DNA from 2 places in the Citricoccus sp. genome. Region 1 is predicted to be linked to the other one. Evidence: predicted binding sites of a transcription regulator. Region 1 holds the regulator's gene; the other holds the start of a gene.
What was found. Region 1 encodes LexA, which represses DNA repair genes until DNA is damaged. Its sites were predicted from a motif close to TCGAACANNTGTTCGA; they were not measured.

Region 1 (7,662 bases):
GACGGGATCGGCTACACGCTCTCGGACACGGTCGGGTTCGTGCGGTCCCTGCCCACCCAGTTGGTCGAGGCGTTCCGCTCGACCCTCGAGGAGGTCGCGGACGCGGACGTGATCCTGCACGTCGTGGACGCCTCGCACCCGGACCCGGAGGGCCAGATCGCCGCGGTCCGCACCGTGCTGGCCGAGGTGGACGCGCGCCGGATCCCCGAGATCATCGTGCTGAACAAGGCCGACGCCGCGGACCCGGTGGCGATCGCCCGGCTGCGCCAGCGCGAACCCCGCTCGGTGGTGGTGTCCGCACGTACCGGTGAGGGCATCGCCGAGCTCGAGCGGGCCATCGCGGACGCCATCCCGCGTCCGGACGTGGCCCTGGACCTGCTCATCCCGTTCACGGACGGGGACGTGGTCTCCCGGTTGCACTCCCCGGATGCGGACATCATCTCCGAGACCTATGAGTCGGGAGGCACCCGGCTGCGGGTGCTGGTCCGCGAGGACCTCGCCGATGACCTGCGGCGTTTCTCCGTCGACCGGCCGGAACCGGCCGGGGCATGACGGACACGGCACAGCACACCGCTCCGGATCAGGACGTGCTCGCCCGGACCGAGGCCGAGCGGCAGGCCCTGCAGTGGCTGGACGCGGCCGTCGAGGCGACGGGCGGACAGCACCGCGAGGGCCAGCGCCGCATGGTCGTGGAGGTGGCCCGCTCCCTGGAGTCCGGGACCCACCTGCTCGTACAGGCCGGCACCGGCACCGGGAAGTCGCTGGCCTACCTGGTGCCGGCACTGCAGCACGCGGTGGACGCCGAGGCCCCGGTCGTGGTCGCCACCGCCACCCTGGCCCTGCAGGCGCAGATCATGCGCCGGGACGCCCCGCGGTTGCTGGAGGCCCTGCAGGACGAGTTGCCCCGGGAGATGACCGTGGCACTCGTCAAGGGCCGCTCCAACTACCTGTGCCGGCACAAGATCGACGGGGGCTTCCCCGAGGAGGACGGGCAGGCCCTGTTCGGCCTGGCCGACGACGGTGAGGCGATGGTCACCGGTGACGCGGGACCGACCAGCCCGCTGGGCCGGGAGGTCAAGCGGCTGCGCGACTGGGCCGAGGAGACCGAGTCCGGGGACCGGGACGACCTCGAGCCCGGGGTGAGTGACCGGGCCTGGCGCCAGGTCTCGGTCTCGGCGGTCGACTGCATCGGCGCCCAGCGCTGCCCGATGGCCGAGGAGTGCTTCTCGGAACGGGCGCGGGCCGATGCGGCCGAGGCCGACGTGGTGGTGACCAACCACGCGTTGCTGGCCATCAGTGCCTTCGAGGGCCTGGCCGTCCTGCCGGAGTTCGACGCGGTGATCGTGGACGAGGCCCACGAGCTGCAGGACCGGGTCACGGGGGCGGTGACCGGACAACTGTCCGGAGCCATCGTCCAGGCGGCCGGTTCCGCGGCACGCAAGCACACGGCGATCGCGGTCGAGGACCTGATGCAGGCCGGCGTCGGGCTGGACGCGGCGTTCGCCGCCACTCCCACGGGACTCATCCCGCGCGGGCCGGACGAGGTCCAGCAGAACGCCCTGCGGGCGGTCCGGGACGCGGCGCGGCAGGGGCTCAGCGACTCCAAGGGGCCCGGTGGGGCAGGCGGTTCCGCCGAGGCGGCCGACGGTGGCCGGCAGATGGCACGCTCACGGCTCCAGGAGGTCCTCGAGGTGGCCGAGAGGATGCTCGACGCCGTCCCGGACGCGGACTACCCCGAGGTGCTGTGGGCCTCCCGTCCGGGCCGCTTCGAGCCGGGGACCGGATGGGTCCCGGGTGACGAGACCGCCGCGCCGGTGGTGTGCGTCGCCCCGTTGTCGGTGGCCGGCCGGCTCCGGGAGGGGTTGTTCGGCCAGGCGACCACGGTACTGACCTCCGCGACCTTGACGGTGGGGGAGTCCTTCGACCCCGTGGCGGGCTCGCTCGGCCTGCTCGGGCCGGGCGCTCCGCGATGGACCGGGGTGGACGTGGGCAGCCCCTTCGACTACCCGCGCCAGGGCGTGCTCTACGTGGCCCGGCACCTGCCCCGGCCCGGCCGGACCTCCTCCCCGGACGCCTACGACGAGCTCGAGTCCCTGCTGCGCGCCTCCGGGGGAGGGGCACTGTGCCTGTTCTCCTCGAGGCGCGCGGCCGAGGACGCCGCCGCGGAGATGCGCAGCAGGCTGGGGGCGGCGCCCCAGATCCTCTGCCAGGGCGACGCCACCCTCTCGGCCCTCGTCCGCCAGTTCGCCTCCGAACCGGACACCTGCCTGTTCGGGACCATGAGCCTGTGGCAGGGCGTGGACGTGCCCGGATCGGCCTGCCGTCTGGTGGTGATCGACCGCATCCCGTTCCCCCGTCCGGACGACCCGCTGGGGACCGCACGCACCCGGGAGGTCAGCCGTCACGGCGGCAACGGGTTCATGGCCGTCTCGGCCGCCCACGCCGCCGTGAGGCTGGCCCAGGGCGCCGGCCGGCTGATCAGGACCACCACGGACCGTGGCGTCGTGGCGGTGCTGGACCCCCGGCTGGCCACCGAACGCTACGGAGGGTTCTTGCGGTCCACCCTGCCGGACTTCTGGCCGACCACCGACCCGGCTGTGGTGCGGGGCGTGCTGGAACGCCTGCGCGACCCGGCCTAGGGATCACGAGCGGTCGACGGCCGAGAGCAGCTCCAGCACCTCGACCGTTCGGATGCCCCGCCAGTCCAGGCCCTGGCCCGGGCACCACGCGGCCCAGTCGACGTGCCAGCCCCCATCGGACTGCTGGCCCATGACGACCCGGTCGACGTCTGCCCGGAGCTGCCTGTCGGTGAAGAGCAGGCGCGCGGGGGTCGCGGCCCCCGGCTCGATCACCGGGGCCGACCACGGGTCGGCGGCCAGGTCCCAGGGGTGCAGTCGTTCGCCCTCGGCCCCGCCTTCCACCGGCAGCGCACCGTCGCGGTCCAGGCGGGAGCGCCATGTCTCGATCGCCGCGGTCTCGGCAGGACCCTCGGTGCGGGGACCCCGGTCCGCGGCCAGGAAGCGCAGGGCGTACTTGACGGCGTAGGCCGACAGCCCACCCTCCCGCAGCTGGGAGCGGCACCACTCCGTGGCCGCCTCGGCCCACCCGCCGACGAAGCCGGTCCGGAGGGCGGCGGCCGCGAAGCCGAAGGTGAGGTGTGATCCTCCGGGCCACAGCTGTACCCAGGGCGCGTGCGGCCAGGCCAGGGAGGGCTCGGTGACGAAGGGCAGCGAACCGTCGAGCCCGGACGCCGAGGCAGCCCACTCGAGCGCGCTGCGGAACCAGGGATGGTCGGCCAGGTCCCACCCGGCCAGCAGGTCGAGGGCGGTGAGGGTGGCGAGGGGCTCGCTCACCGGGGAGCGGACATCGGGCTCCAGGCCGTGACCGAATCCGCCGTCGGGGTTGCGATACGCGCCCAGCGCCGCCAGGACGCCCTCGGGACCGCCCCCGTGCAACAGCAGGTCCAGGCGACGACGCTCCAGGAGCCGTCCCCGGGTGTAGACGAAGCGCTCGGCGTCCGCCACCCGGACGCCTCTCGGGAAGGGACGGTGGTTCATCGCCGCGCTCCGCATCAGTGTCCCGGTCAGAGGGCCCGCAGGACCGTGACCACCTTGCCCATGACCGTCGCCTCGTCTCCGAGGATCGGCTCATAGGCCGAATTCTGCGGCAGCAGCCACGTGTGCCCGTCGCGCTGCCGGAACGTCTTGACGGTGGCCTCATCATCCAGCAGGGCCGCCACGATGTCACCGTTCTGGGCCGAGTTCTGCTGGCGGACCACCACCCAGTCCCCGTCGCAGATCGCGGCATCGACCATCGAGTCACCGGAGACCTTGAGCATGAACAGCTCTCCCTCGCCGGTGAGCTGGCGGGGGAGCGTCATGACGTCCTCGACCTGCTGGTCGGCCAGGATCGGCCCGCCGGCGGCGATGCGACCGACGAGCGGGACCGGGACGGAGGTGCCCTCCACCGCACCGGTGTGCAGGGCCGTGACCGGAGCCGGGCGGTCGGCGGTGTCCGGGGCGCCGGCCGCGGCCGTCGACACGGGCTGTCCGTCCTCGTCCAGCAGGACCTCCATGGCGCGGGGCCGTCCCGGATCCTTGCGGATGTACCCCCACTTCTCCAGTTGACCCAGCTGATGGGTCACCGAGGACAGCGAGGCCAGTCCGGCGGCGTCACCGATCTCCCGCATCGACGGCGGGTACCCGTGCTGCGCGATGGCCGAGCGGATCGACCCCAGGATGACCCGCTGGCGCGCGGTCAGCGTCCGGGCGGCAGGGGCGGGCTGGGAGTCCGGTTCGGGTCGGGGAGTCCGGGAGGCCATTCGAAGATCCGTTCTTAGCGTGTCCGTGGTGCCGGTTGAGATGTCTCATGGTCGGCCCGCGGGGAGTTGACGGGCCATCACGTGCCTCAGAGGCTACCGGAGGGGCAGGGCGGATTCAAAGATATGTTCGAATAATGTTTGGCGTGTTTCGAACAGACGTGCTAGACAAGAGGGCGAACGGATAGAACACACGTTCGAACAGCCCGGTCGCCCCGGGCGGAGAGGTTGAAGAGCATGAGCACTGCAGCATCGGTCGTGACCCGCACCGCCGGCTCGGCCGGATTCCACCTGAACCGTCGTGGCCGTTTCCTCTTCGTCGGACTCCCGATCCTCGTCGTGGCCGCGCTGGCGGCCGCGGCCGCCGTGTTCCTGGGCGCCCATGCCGTGGCCCCGGCCGCAGCATCGCCGGAGCGCCCCGTGGTCGCCCCGGTCGAGTCCGTCACCGTGGACTACGGTGACACCCTGTGGTCCGTGGCCGGCCAGGTGGCCCCGGACGCTCCGCGCAATCAGACCATCCTGCGGATCGGCGAGCTCAATGACCTGACCGGTTCCGAGCTGCAGCCGGGGCAGGTCCTCTTCGTCCCCCGGGGCTGACGCGGGCACCACCGGAACGTCCGCGGCCTCGGCCGGCCCGTCGCCCGGTTCGAGCCGCGTCAGAGGGGGGACCGTGGCGTGCCATGCACGGACGTCACCGGGGCTCGGGGGACTGACTGAGCGCCTAGGCTGTCTCGGGTGAGTGATGAGGATGCGATCTCGAATCCGGAGGCCCTGGCCGCCCTGCCGTTGCGTGAGAACCTGCGGGGCCTGAGCCCCTACGGTGCGCCCCAGCTGGACGTGGCGGTGGCGCTGAACACGAATGAGAACACCCATCCGGTCCCGGACGAGGTGGTCGCCGCCATCGCGGAGTCGGTGGCCGCTGCCGCCGTGACGCTCAACCGCTACCCGGACCGTGAGTTCACCGAACTGCGCAAGCGCCTGGCGGAGTACCTGGGGCACGGGTTGTCCGCGGCGAACCTGTGGGCCGCGAACGGTTCCAACGAGATCCTGCAGCAACTGCTGCAGGCCTTCGGTGGGCCCGGGCGCACCGTGATGAGCTTCCCGCCCACCTACTCGATGTACCCGCTGCTGGCCGCCGGCACGGACACCCGGTACGTGGCCGGTGTCCGCGGGGAGGACTTCTCCCTGACGGCCGCCTCCGCGGCGGCCCAGGTCGCCGAGCACCGGCCGGACGTGGTCCTGTTGTGCTCCCCGAACAACCCGACCGGCACCGCCCTGGGGCTGGACGTGGTGCAGGCCGTCTATGACGCCACCGAGGCCTACGGGGGCATGGTGGTCGTGGACGAGGCCTATGCCGAGTTCGCCCTCGCCGGCACGCGCTCCGCGCTCACCCTGTTGCCGGGCCGGCCGCGCCTGGTGGTCTCCCGGACCATGTCGAAGGCCTTCGCGCTGGCCGGCGCCCGCCTGGGCTATCTCGCCGCCGCACCGGAGGTCACCGACGCCCTGCGCCTGGTGCGCCTGCCCTACCACCTCTCCGCGGTCTCCCAGGCCACGGCCAACGCCGCCCTGCAGCACTACGACGTCCTGCTCGAGAACGTCGAGGACATCAAGGCCCAGCGCGACCGGATCGTGGAGGGGCTGCGCGATCTCGGTCTGGCCCCGGCCGTCTCGGACTCCAACTTCGTGTTCTTCGGCGGACTGGCCGATTCCCACGCGGTGTGGCAGGGCCTGCTCGAGCACGGGGTCCTGGTGCGCGACGTCGGGATCCCGCACCACCTGCGTGTCACCGCCGGGACCGAGGCGGAGACCACGGCGTTCCTCACCGCCCTGCGGGAGGTCCTGGCCGAGGCACCCGCCACGACGTCCGGCCAGTGACCGGCCCGGTAGACTGGACCACCGGATCCCCCCAACAGCAAGGAGCTGACAGAGCATGGGCGCAGAGCTGATCTCCGGCCGGAAGGCGCGGATGCAGCGCACCACCAGCGAGTCCGACGTCTACGTCGAGATGGACCTGGACGGAACCGGCACCTCCGAGATCTCCACCTCGGTGCCGTTCTACGACCACATGCTCACGGCACTGTCCAGGCACTCGCAGATCGACCTGACGGTCCGCGCTACCGGGGACACCCACATCGACGTCCACCACACCGTCGAGGACGTGGCCATCACCCTCGGCGAGGTGCTCAGGACGGCGCTGGGGGACAAGAGGGGCATCCGCCGCTTCGGCGAGGCCTCGGTGCCGCTGGACGAGGCCCTGGCGCGCGCCGTCGTCGACGTCTCCGGCCGACCGTACCTGGTGCACGAGGGCGAGCCCGAGGGCCAGCAGTACCACCTGATCGGCGGACACTTCACCGGGTCCATGACCCGGCACGTGTTCGAGTCGATCACCTACCACGCCTCCATCTGCCTGCACATGGACCTGGTCCGCGGCCGGGACCCGCACCACATCGTCGAGGCCCAGTTCAAGGCCTTCGCCCGCGCCCTGCGGGCCGCGGTCGAGGACGACCCCCGGGTCACCGGGGTGCCCTCCACCAAGGGTGCGCTCTGATGGCCGGTGTCACCGGCGCCGCCCGTCCCACCGTCGCCGTCCTGGACTACGGGTCCGGCAACACCCACTCCGCCGTGCGCGCCCTCCAGCGCGCCGGGGCGGATGCACGACTGACCGCGGACGCGGACGAGGTGATGAACGCCGACGGGCTCGTGGTCCCCGGAGTGGGCGCCTTCCAGTCCGTCATGGCCGCCCTCAAGGACCTCGGCGCGACCCGGTGGATCGGCCGGCGGGTGGCCGGGGGCCGGCCCGTGCTCGGCATCTGCGTGGGTCACCAGATCCTCTTCGACGCCGGCGTGGAGCACGGCGTGCGCACCGAGGGCATGGGCGAGTGGCCCGGCGTGGTCGAGGCCCTGCCGGCGCCGATCGTGCCCCACATGGGCTGGAACACCGTGCGCCCGGCCGAGGGCTCCGCGCTCTTCCGGGGCATCGAGGACGAGCGCTTCTACTTCGTGCACTCCTACGGCGTCCTGAAGTGGGAGTTCGACCAGGCCCACGAGAAGATCGCCCCGCCCAAGGTGACCTGGGCGAACCACGGAGGGGACTTCATCGCCGCCGTGGAGAACGGCCCGCTCGCCGCCACCCAGTTCCACCCCGAGAAGTCCGGTGACGCCGGGATGCAGCTGCTGGCCAACTGGCTCGGAACCCTCTGATGCCCTTCTGGTCCACCCTGCTCATCGCCCTGGGCGGGCTGCTGATCGGTGGCGCCTGGTCGCTGCGCCAGCAGAAGGCGCCCGTATGGCTGCAGGTCGGCTTCCTCGTGTGCGCCGTGCTGGCGATCATCGCCGGTTTCGTC
Region 2 (7,662 bases), on a different contig from region 1:
AGGATCTCCTTCCGGCTCGCGTGCTCGTCGAACAGCCTGTCCGTGTGACCGGCCAGCGCGGTCCGCGCCGAATCGACGACCCGGCCCAGCTCTTCCACGGACGTGTGGAGTTCGGGGAACGTTCCCCGGGGCGGCGGGACCTCGACCGGAGTCTGCGCCATGGCGTCCTCGAAGCTGATGTCCTCCACGACATCCGCATGCAGTCCCCACTCATCGGCCGGATGCAGTCGGTCGTTGGAGGGGAAGTGCGGTAAGCGCTCCACGAGCATCGGGTCGCCGATTCTGCCGGCCAGCTCGCCCACCAAGGCCCGGGCTGCATCGAGGAGATCGGGAAGACTCCAGTCCGACAATTCGTCCGGGATCCGCCCGCCCATGGTCTCCTCCTTCCCGTTCATCGTTACCGCTGATCCTTCACGGCCGTTGCTCCCCTTCACGGTCGCTGCTCCGAGGCCAGCCGATGATCCTTGTCCGGGCGGCAGCCTGGCTCCGGCCCGTATGGCGTCCTCTAGTACATACATTCGACTATGCATCGCGGACGCGGTAAGAGCCTGTCGGTCATGTGTGGATGAGCGGGGCTGACGCGTCGGGTGTGGAGTACGGACGGCCTGCTCCTGAGGCACCGCACCCGGCGCCTAGCCGCACGGTAGCGCCTTCCCTACGCTGGGTGGCCACTGGCGCAACCGCCCGGTAGACCGCGGTACCGAGCCCCACCTCCCCTTCCCACCCCGATTCCGGAGGACACCGTCATGTCCAGCACACGCCATCCACGGCCGCCCCGCGTCCGCGTGCAGAACTTCGCGGTCTCCCGCGAGGGCATCGCGGCCGGGTTCAACCAGACCCTGGAGCGCCCTTTCGGTGACCTTGACCCGGCTCCGCTCATGAGCTGGGCCGGGGCCACCGACAGCTGGCCCAACCGCACGGATCCGGGCGGCAGCCGCGGCCTGGACGACCACATCGTGCGCGACTTCACGCACAACATCGGCGCGGAGATCATGGGGCGCAACAAGTTCGGCCCGATCCGGGGCCCCTGGCCGGACGAGGAGTGGCGGGGCTGGTGGGGTGATGATCCGCCGTTCCGCACCCCGGTCTTCGTCCTGACCCACCATCCCCGGTCGTCGTTCTCGCTCAGCGACACGACGTTCCACTTCCTCGATGCGAGCCCTGAAGAGGCAGTGAAGGTCGCCCTGCAGGCGGCCGGGGGCCAGGACGTCCGGATCGGGGGTGGCGTCACCACCGTCCTGCAGTTCCTGGAGGCGGGCCTCATCGACGACCTGCACGTCGCCGTCGCGCCCGTCGAGTTCGGCGACGGACTGCGCCTGTGGTCCAGCCCCGTGGAGCTGGAGGACCGGTTCCACCACGAGAGCGTCCCGAGCCCCAGCGGCGTGGAACACTACTTCTTCTGGCGCTGACGGAGGACGGTTCACTCCTCCGGCGTCGGCAGCAGCTCCCAGGTCTCCGGGTGCGGGACCGGCACGGGCCGGTGGATGTCCAGCTCGCGCACCCCGGCGCCCTGGATGCCCCTCCCCCGGCGGTCACCGCCGGTCGCCGAGCTCTCCGGCGGGAGCCCGACGGCGCCGCGCACCCTGACCGGCCAGTCGCCGGTGTCGTGGTGGGGGATGTCCCGGGGCGCACCGGCGTCCGGAGCGGACCCGGCACCGGCCGCGACGAGCCGGCGCCGGGCCCCGGGACCCCAGGGGACCGGTTCCCGGGCGCCACCGGACCGGGCGGCGGACCGGTCCCGGCGCAGCCAGGCCCGCCATTGCTCGCGCGTGCTGTCCAGGTAGTCCGGGTCCGGCAGCGCCTCGGGCCGGTGCAGGTCCCAGGCGCGGATGGCCTGCAGGCTGATCGCCTTGGGCCCGGTCCGCCGGGTGGTGCCCTCGATCAGCAGCAACCGGGCCGAGAACAGCATCTCCCCGGTCTCGTGCTGGGCCTCCGTGAAGAACGAGGCGTCCACGCAGCCGGTCCCGTCGTCCACGGAGATGAAGACCACGCGCTTGCCGCTGCGCATCGGCGGGGTCTGGGTGGCCACGCGCACCCCGGCCACCAGCACGCGGGACTGCGAGCGCAGGCTCAGCAGGTCCTCCGCCGCCGTGACCCCGAGGGCGTCCAGGTAGGGCCGGTGCGAGTCCATCAGGTGCGCGGTGGTGTCCATGGCGGTCAGGTCGAGTTCGGTGCGCACCATCTGGTCGCGGCTCGGGGCGGGGAACATCGGCACGATCGCCTCCGTCTCGGTGTCCGGCAGGTCCAGGGACAATTGCCCGTCCACCTGGCGGGGTCCCGCCGTCCGCTTCCGCCCGGTGGGGGCCTCGCCGAGCATGCCCGCCGATCCCCCGGCGTGCTGCAGCTCCAGGTGGTGTACCAGGTCGGTGCGCGAGGCCCCGCCGGGGGGCAGCAGGCAGTCCAGCGCCCCCAGCTGGGCCAGTCGCTCGAGGTTGCGCCGGGTGGGCCGGGCGCGGTCGCGCACGTCGGCCAGCGAGGCGTACGGCTGTCCGGCCACGATCCGCCGGACCTCGCGCTCGCTCAGCCCGGACATTGAGGTGAGCGCCAGGCGGATGCCCCACCGGCTGCCGTCGGGATGCCGGGAATGCCCGGGACGTGCAGGACCACCGGGCAGTTCCGGGTGGGCCGGCACCCACTCCATCCGGAACCTCTCCGTGGAGGCGTTGATGTCCACCGGGAGCACGGGGATGCCCATGCGGCGGGCCTCGGCGATCATCAGCCGGCGCGGGTACATGCCCGGGTCGTGCTCGAAGATCCCGGCCAGGAACGCCTCGGGGTGGTGGGTCTTGAGCCAGGCCGAGTGGTAGGTGGGCACGGCGAAGGCCGCCCCGTGGGCCTTGCAGAACCCGAAGGAGCCGAAGGCGTGCAGGGTGCCCCAGACCTCGTCGATGACGTCCAGGGGATAGCCCTTCTCCAGCGCCGCGGCCCGGAAGTAGGCCTCCACGACCTCCTCCTGCGGTCCACCGATCTGTCGGCGGAACTCGTCGGCCTTCGCCAGTCCGCAGCCGGTCATGGTGTCCAGGGTCCGCAGCACCTGCTCGTGGAAGACGGTCACCCCGTGGGTCTCGGATAGCACCGGTTCCAGGTCCGGGTGCGGGTACCTCGCCGCCGCGAAGCCGTGGCGCTGCTCGAGGAACGGGCGCACCATGTCCGACTGCATGGGACCGGGGCGGAACAGGGAGATGTCGATGATCAGGTCGTTGAACTCGACCGGGGCCAGCTTCCCGATCAGCTCCCGCTGGCCCGGTGACTCGATCTGGAAGATCCCCAGGGTGTGGGTGGTGCGGATCATCCCGAACGTGGCCTCGTCGTCCAGCGGCACCCGTTCCAGGTCGACCCGCTCCCCCGTGGTCCGCTCGATCTCCTCCAGCGTGTAGGCGATCGTGGACTGCATGCGCACCCCGAGCACATCCAGCTTGAGCATGCCCATGGGGTCCATGTCGTGCTTGTCGAACTGGCTCATGGGCAGCTCGATGCCCGAGGGCTGCACCGGGGTCCGGTCCAGCAGTGTCCGGTCCCCCAGGATCACCCCGCACGGGTGCATGGCGATGTGCCGCGGCAACCGGTCCAACCGCTCGGTGAGGTCCACCAGCAGGTCCAGTTGCTGCTGTCCCGCGGCCCGCCCGGACTCGACCTGCTCGGCGAACCCGCGCAGCTCGGGCATCCGGCCCATCGCCTCGCGGAAGCTCGAGGCGGAGAACCGCCACAGTTGCTTGGCGATCGTGTCCACCTGTTCGGCGTCCATCCCGAGCGCCATGCCGGCGTCCCGGACCGCCCCGCGGGCCCGGTAGCCGTTCTGCATGCTCATCAGCGTGGTGCGCTCGTTCCCGAACCGGGTGAAGATCGCCGCGTAGACGTCGTGCCGGCGGGCAGACTCCACGTCCACGTCGATGTCCGGCAGGGTGGAGCGGTCATGGGACAGGAAGCGCTCGAAGATCAGCTCGTGCCGCATCGGGTCCACGTTCGAGATCCGTAACAAGTGGTTGACCAGCGAGGACGCCCCGGAGCCCCGGGCCGAGACCCGGACCCCCAGGTCCTCGATCATCCGGACCACCTCGGCCACGGTGAGGAAGTAACTGGCGAAGCCGAGCCGGGTGATGATCCCCAGTTCGTGTTCCAGCCGGTCCTCCAGGTCCCGGCCGGCCCGCGACGACGAGAACCGGCTGCCGCTGTACAGCTGCGGGAAGCGGGCGTGGGCCCCGGTCAGGGTGCGCTGGCGCAGGGCGGTGACCGGGTCGCCGTCGATCCCGATCACCGAGGCCTCCGGTACCGTGGGCCGCCCCCAGCCCAGGTCCGGTCCGGGGTCCATCCGGCAGGCGTCGGCCAGGGCATGGGTGGCCTCCAGCAACGCGCCGGCGCCCTCTGCCCCGGCGGCGCGGCAGACCTCGCGGGCCACCTGGTGCATGGATCCGGCCGGCTTCAGCCAGCCCTGCCCGTTGGGCTGGAGGTCGGCCAGGGCCTCCAGGGAGCTCAGTGCCCGGGCGGCATCGAGGACGTCGGCGGTGGCGGCACCGTCCGGGGTGGCGTACCGTACCGCGTTGGTCAGCACCGCCGGGACCCGGGCGTCCCGGGCCGCGCGGAGCATCTTCACGGCGTGCGCGGCCGAGAGCTTCTCCCCGGGCGGGGACAGGTGGCAGACCACCTCCACCCGCAGCGACCCGGCCGGCAGGGCGGCCTTCCAGCGGCGCAGCAGCGCCCGGCCGGCGGTGTACCTGCGCGCGGCCATCAGCTGCCCGACGTCGGATCCCGGTCCCAGCAGCACGAACAGTTCCGGTGGGGCGCCGTGGTGGGGGCCGGCGGCCCAGCCGGCCAGCTCGTCCATCGTCACGTACGGCGTGCCCCCGGCGGACCCGCCCGTGGTGTGGGCGTGGGCCGCCGAGACCAGCCGGACCAGGGCACGGTAGCCGCTGCCCCCGGTCCCCCCACGGGCCAGCACGACCACCCGGCCGGCGCTGTCCAGCACCCCCGTGCCGGTGTGGTCGGATCCCCGGTGCACCGCCAGGTCCACGCCGATGACCGGGTCCAGGCCGTGTTCCCGGCAGGCCCCGACGTGCTTGGCGGTGCCGTACAGGCCGTCCCGGTCGGTGCAGGCCAGGAGATCGGCGCCGTCCGCGGCGGCCGCCGCGGCCAGCTCACCGGGCCAGGACACCCCGTAATGGGCGCTGAAGGCGCTGGCTACGTGCAGATGGGGGAACCCGGGGGTACCGCCCATCAGGCGCTCTCCCTCAGGCGCACGGCGGCGCCGTCATGGATGCGGACCAGCCGCCACCGGCCCGAGTCCAGGTGGTGGGAGATGTCCAGGGTGAGCAGCGGTGAGTTGCGGGCCCGTTCCAGGCGCACCTGCACCCGCCAGACCTCGTGGTCCACCAGCCCCGCGCCGCGGCCTCGCTCGGCCCGGTGTTCCTCGGTCCACCAGCGCCGTCGTTCGTACCAGCGCACCGGTTCGGCGGCCAGTACGTAGTCGCGGCCGTTCCACCCCAGGTGCAGCGGCACCCCCGCGGTCGTGCAGGCGACCGTGACCGATTGCGTGAAGATTCCCATGGGACCTGATACCCGTCCTTCTCGTCGTGCCTTCTCAGTGCCGTCGGTGCCGGGGTCCACGGTGGCTCCGGTCCGGCCGTCTGGGAAGGAACGGCGAACCGGAACCGGGGATGACCCGGCCTGGCGGTGGGAGGTAGCGGTCCGAGGGGAAGGTCCGGCCGTACTCCCACCATGGTATTAGAACGCATGTTCGAACACCACACGTCAGGCTAGGGAGGACGCCGGACACGATAAGCGCGCAGGTCACGGGCGCGCGCGGCGCCCCTCAGGCCCGGAACAGGCGCGGAGCAGGCACGGCGGGACTAGGGGGCAGGCCTCGGCGACGGAACGAGGAGGACAACGGGCTCACCACCGCCGCAGGATCACCGCGGCGGCGGGATCACCAGGACGGCGGGGTCACCAGGACGGCAGCGCCGGAAGCGGGCCGTCGGCCTCGACGTTCTCACCGTCACCACGGGCCAGCCAGGCCAGCAGGCCCTCGCGGTCGGACTCGACCCTCAGGGCACCGTCGCCCACGACCCACTCGTCGCGCTCCTCGGTCACCAGGGTCATGCCGGGGGCGCCCTTCGCGCGCATGGTCCGCACCGCGGCCTCGACGGCGTTGAGCAGGGAGTCCGGGTCGGCCTCCTCGATGGTCCACGCCGTGTCCAGGTCGTGGTGGTGCACGACGACCTCGGAGATGCGCAGCGCGACGATCGAGGTCACCGGGATCTCCTTGCCGTGCAGGTCCACGGACTCGACGGCCAGTTCGCCACTGAGCCGCTCGGACTGCTCCGCGAAGAACGCGGACGACTCGCGAAGGCGGCGGAGCAGCTCCTCGCGGGGCAGGGCGGCCAGCTCGTCGATCTCCCGGTCCCGCGCCTCACGGGAGGGGTAGAGCTGCTGCTCCTCACCGGTGGTGGCCCAGTCGATGAGCCGCACGAGTGCCCGGCCGTTGGAGGCGAGGTGGGCCAGCACGTGGGCCCTGGTCCATCCCTCGCACAGCGACGGGGCACGCAGCTCCTCCTCGGACAGGGAGGCGGCGGTGGCCTCGAACATGGCGGTCTCCCGGCCGAGGCGGGACAGGTCGGAGTGCAGGCGCGCTGGATTGATCATGAAGGCCACCCTATCCACGCGCCGGGGGGCGTTCCACCGTCCGGACGGGTCCATCCAGACGGGTCCGGACGGCATCAGGAGGTTGCGGATCTCAACGGCCCGCCGGTGCCGCACCCCCCGGCGGAGGACTGGGTAAACCCCTCATATGATGCAGGTCACTCCTCTGGGACTCTGGAACGCAGCCCGGGGACCGGCAGCCGGCCGGCCCACCACGAACCGATCCGAGAGGACCGACAGCCCATGTCACACCCTCCCACCCCCGTCGCCCACGATCCGCGCCAGGAGGCACGCACGGCCAACTGGGTCGCGGCGATCGTCTGCTGCGCCCTCGTCTTCGACGGCTTCGACCTGACCATCTACGGCACCGTGCTGTCCACCCTGCTCGATGACCCGAGCCAGATCGGCCAGCTGGACGGCGCCGCGGCCGGCGCCCTGGGCTCCTACGCCCTGATCGGGGTCCTCGTCGGCTCCCTCACCTGCGGATTCCTGGGCGACCACTTCGGCCGCCGCCGGCTCATCCTCGGCGGCATCGCCTGGTTCTCCATCGGGATGTTCATCACCGCGCTGACCACCTCGGTGGCGGCGTTCGGCGTGATGCGCCTGCTCACCGGACTGGGGCTCGGGGTGATCCTGGCCACGGCCGGGGCCACGATCGCCGAGTTCGCCCCGGCGGGCAAGCGCAACTTCTACAACGCCCTCGTGTACTCCGGGATCCCCGCCGGCGGCGTCCTGGCCGCGCTGCTGGGCATCGTCCTGCTCGAACCGCTGGGCTGGCGCGGACTGTTCATGATCGGCGCCACGCCGATCCTGTTCCTGCTGCCGCTGGCCTGGTTCAAGCTCCCCGAGTCACCCCGCTGGCTGCACGCCCGCGGCCGCATCGAGGAGGCCCGTGCCGCCTCCGCGCGGACCGGGGTGCCCCTCCTGGAGGAGATCGTGGTCCAGCAGGCCGGCGCGGCGCCGGCCAAGCGGGGATTCGCAGCGGCCTTCTCCCGTCAGTTCTTCCTGCCGACCGTCCTGCTGGGCTTC

Region 2: the regulator LexA is predicted to act here: its motif matches at 5,720-5,735, upstream of PLJ28_RS05790 (DUF6504 family protein).

The regions. Positions count from the first base shown of each region.
Region 1 covers NZ_DAOMPX010000012.1:56,580-64,241, forward strand. The annotation lists gene hflX (GTPase HflX) at 1-552, shown strand, start outside; gene PLJ28_RS06110 (ATP-dependent DNA helicase) at 549-2,639, shown strand; gene PLJ28_RS06115 (hypothetical protein) at 2,643-3,557, opposite strand; gene lexA (transcriptional repressor LexA) at 3,584-4,321, opposite strand; gene PLJ28_RS06125 (LysM peptidoglycan-binding domain-containing protein) at 4,556-4,915, shown strand; gene PLJ28_RS06130 (histidinol-phosphate transaminase) at 5,054-6,193, shown strand; gene hisB (imidazoleglycerol-phosphate dehydratase HisB) at 6,249-6,866, shown strand; gene hisH (imidazole glycerol phosphate synthase subunit HisH) at 6,866-7,519, shown strand; gene PLJ28_RS06145 (CG2302 family histidine operon protein) at 7,519-7,662, shown strand, end outside.
Region 2 covers NZ_DAOMPX010000011.1:58,438-66,099, reverse strand. The annotation lists gene PLJ28_RS05805 (HNH endonuclease signature motif containing protein) at 1-395, opposite strand, end outside; gene PLJ28_RS05800 (dihydrofolate reductase family protein) at 747-1,409, shown strand; gene PLJ28_RS05795 (DNA polymerase III subunit alpha) at 1,421-5,212, opposite strand; gene PLJ28_RS05790 (DUF6504 family protein) at 5,212-5,541, opposite strand; gene PLJ28_RS05785 (maleylpyruvate isomerase family mycothiol-dependent enzyme) at 5,938-6,636, opposite strand; gene PLJ28_RS05780 (MFS transporter) at 6,877-7,662, shown strand, end outside.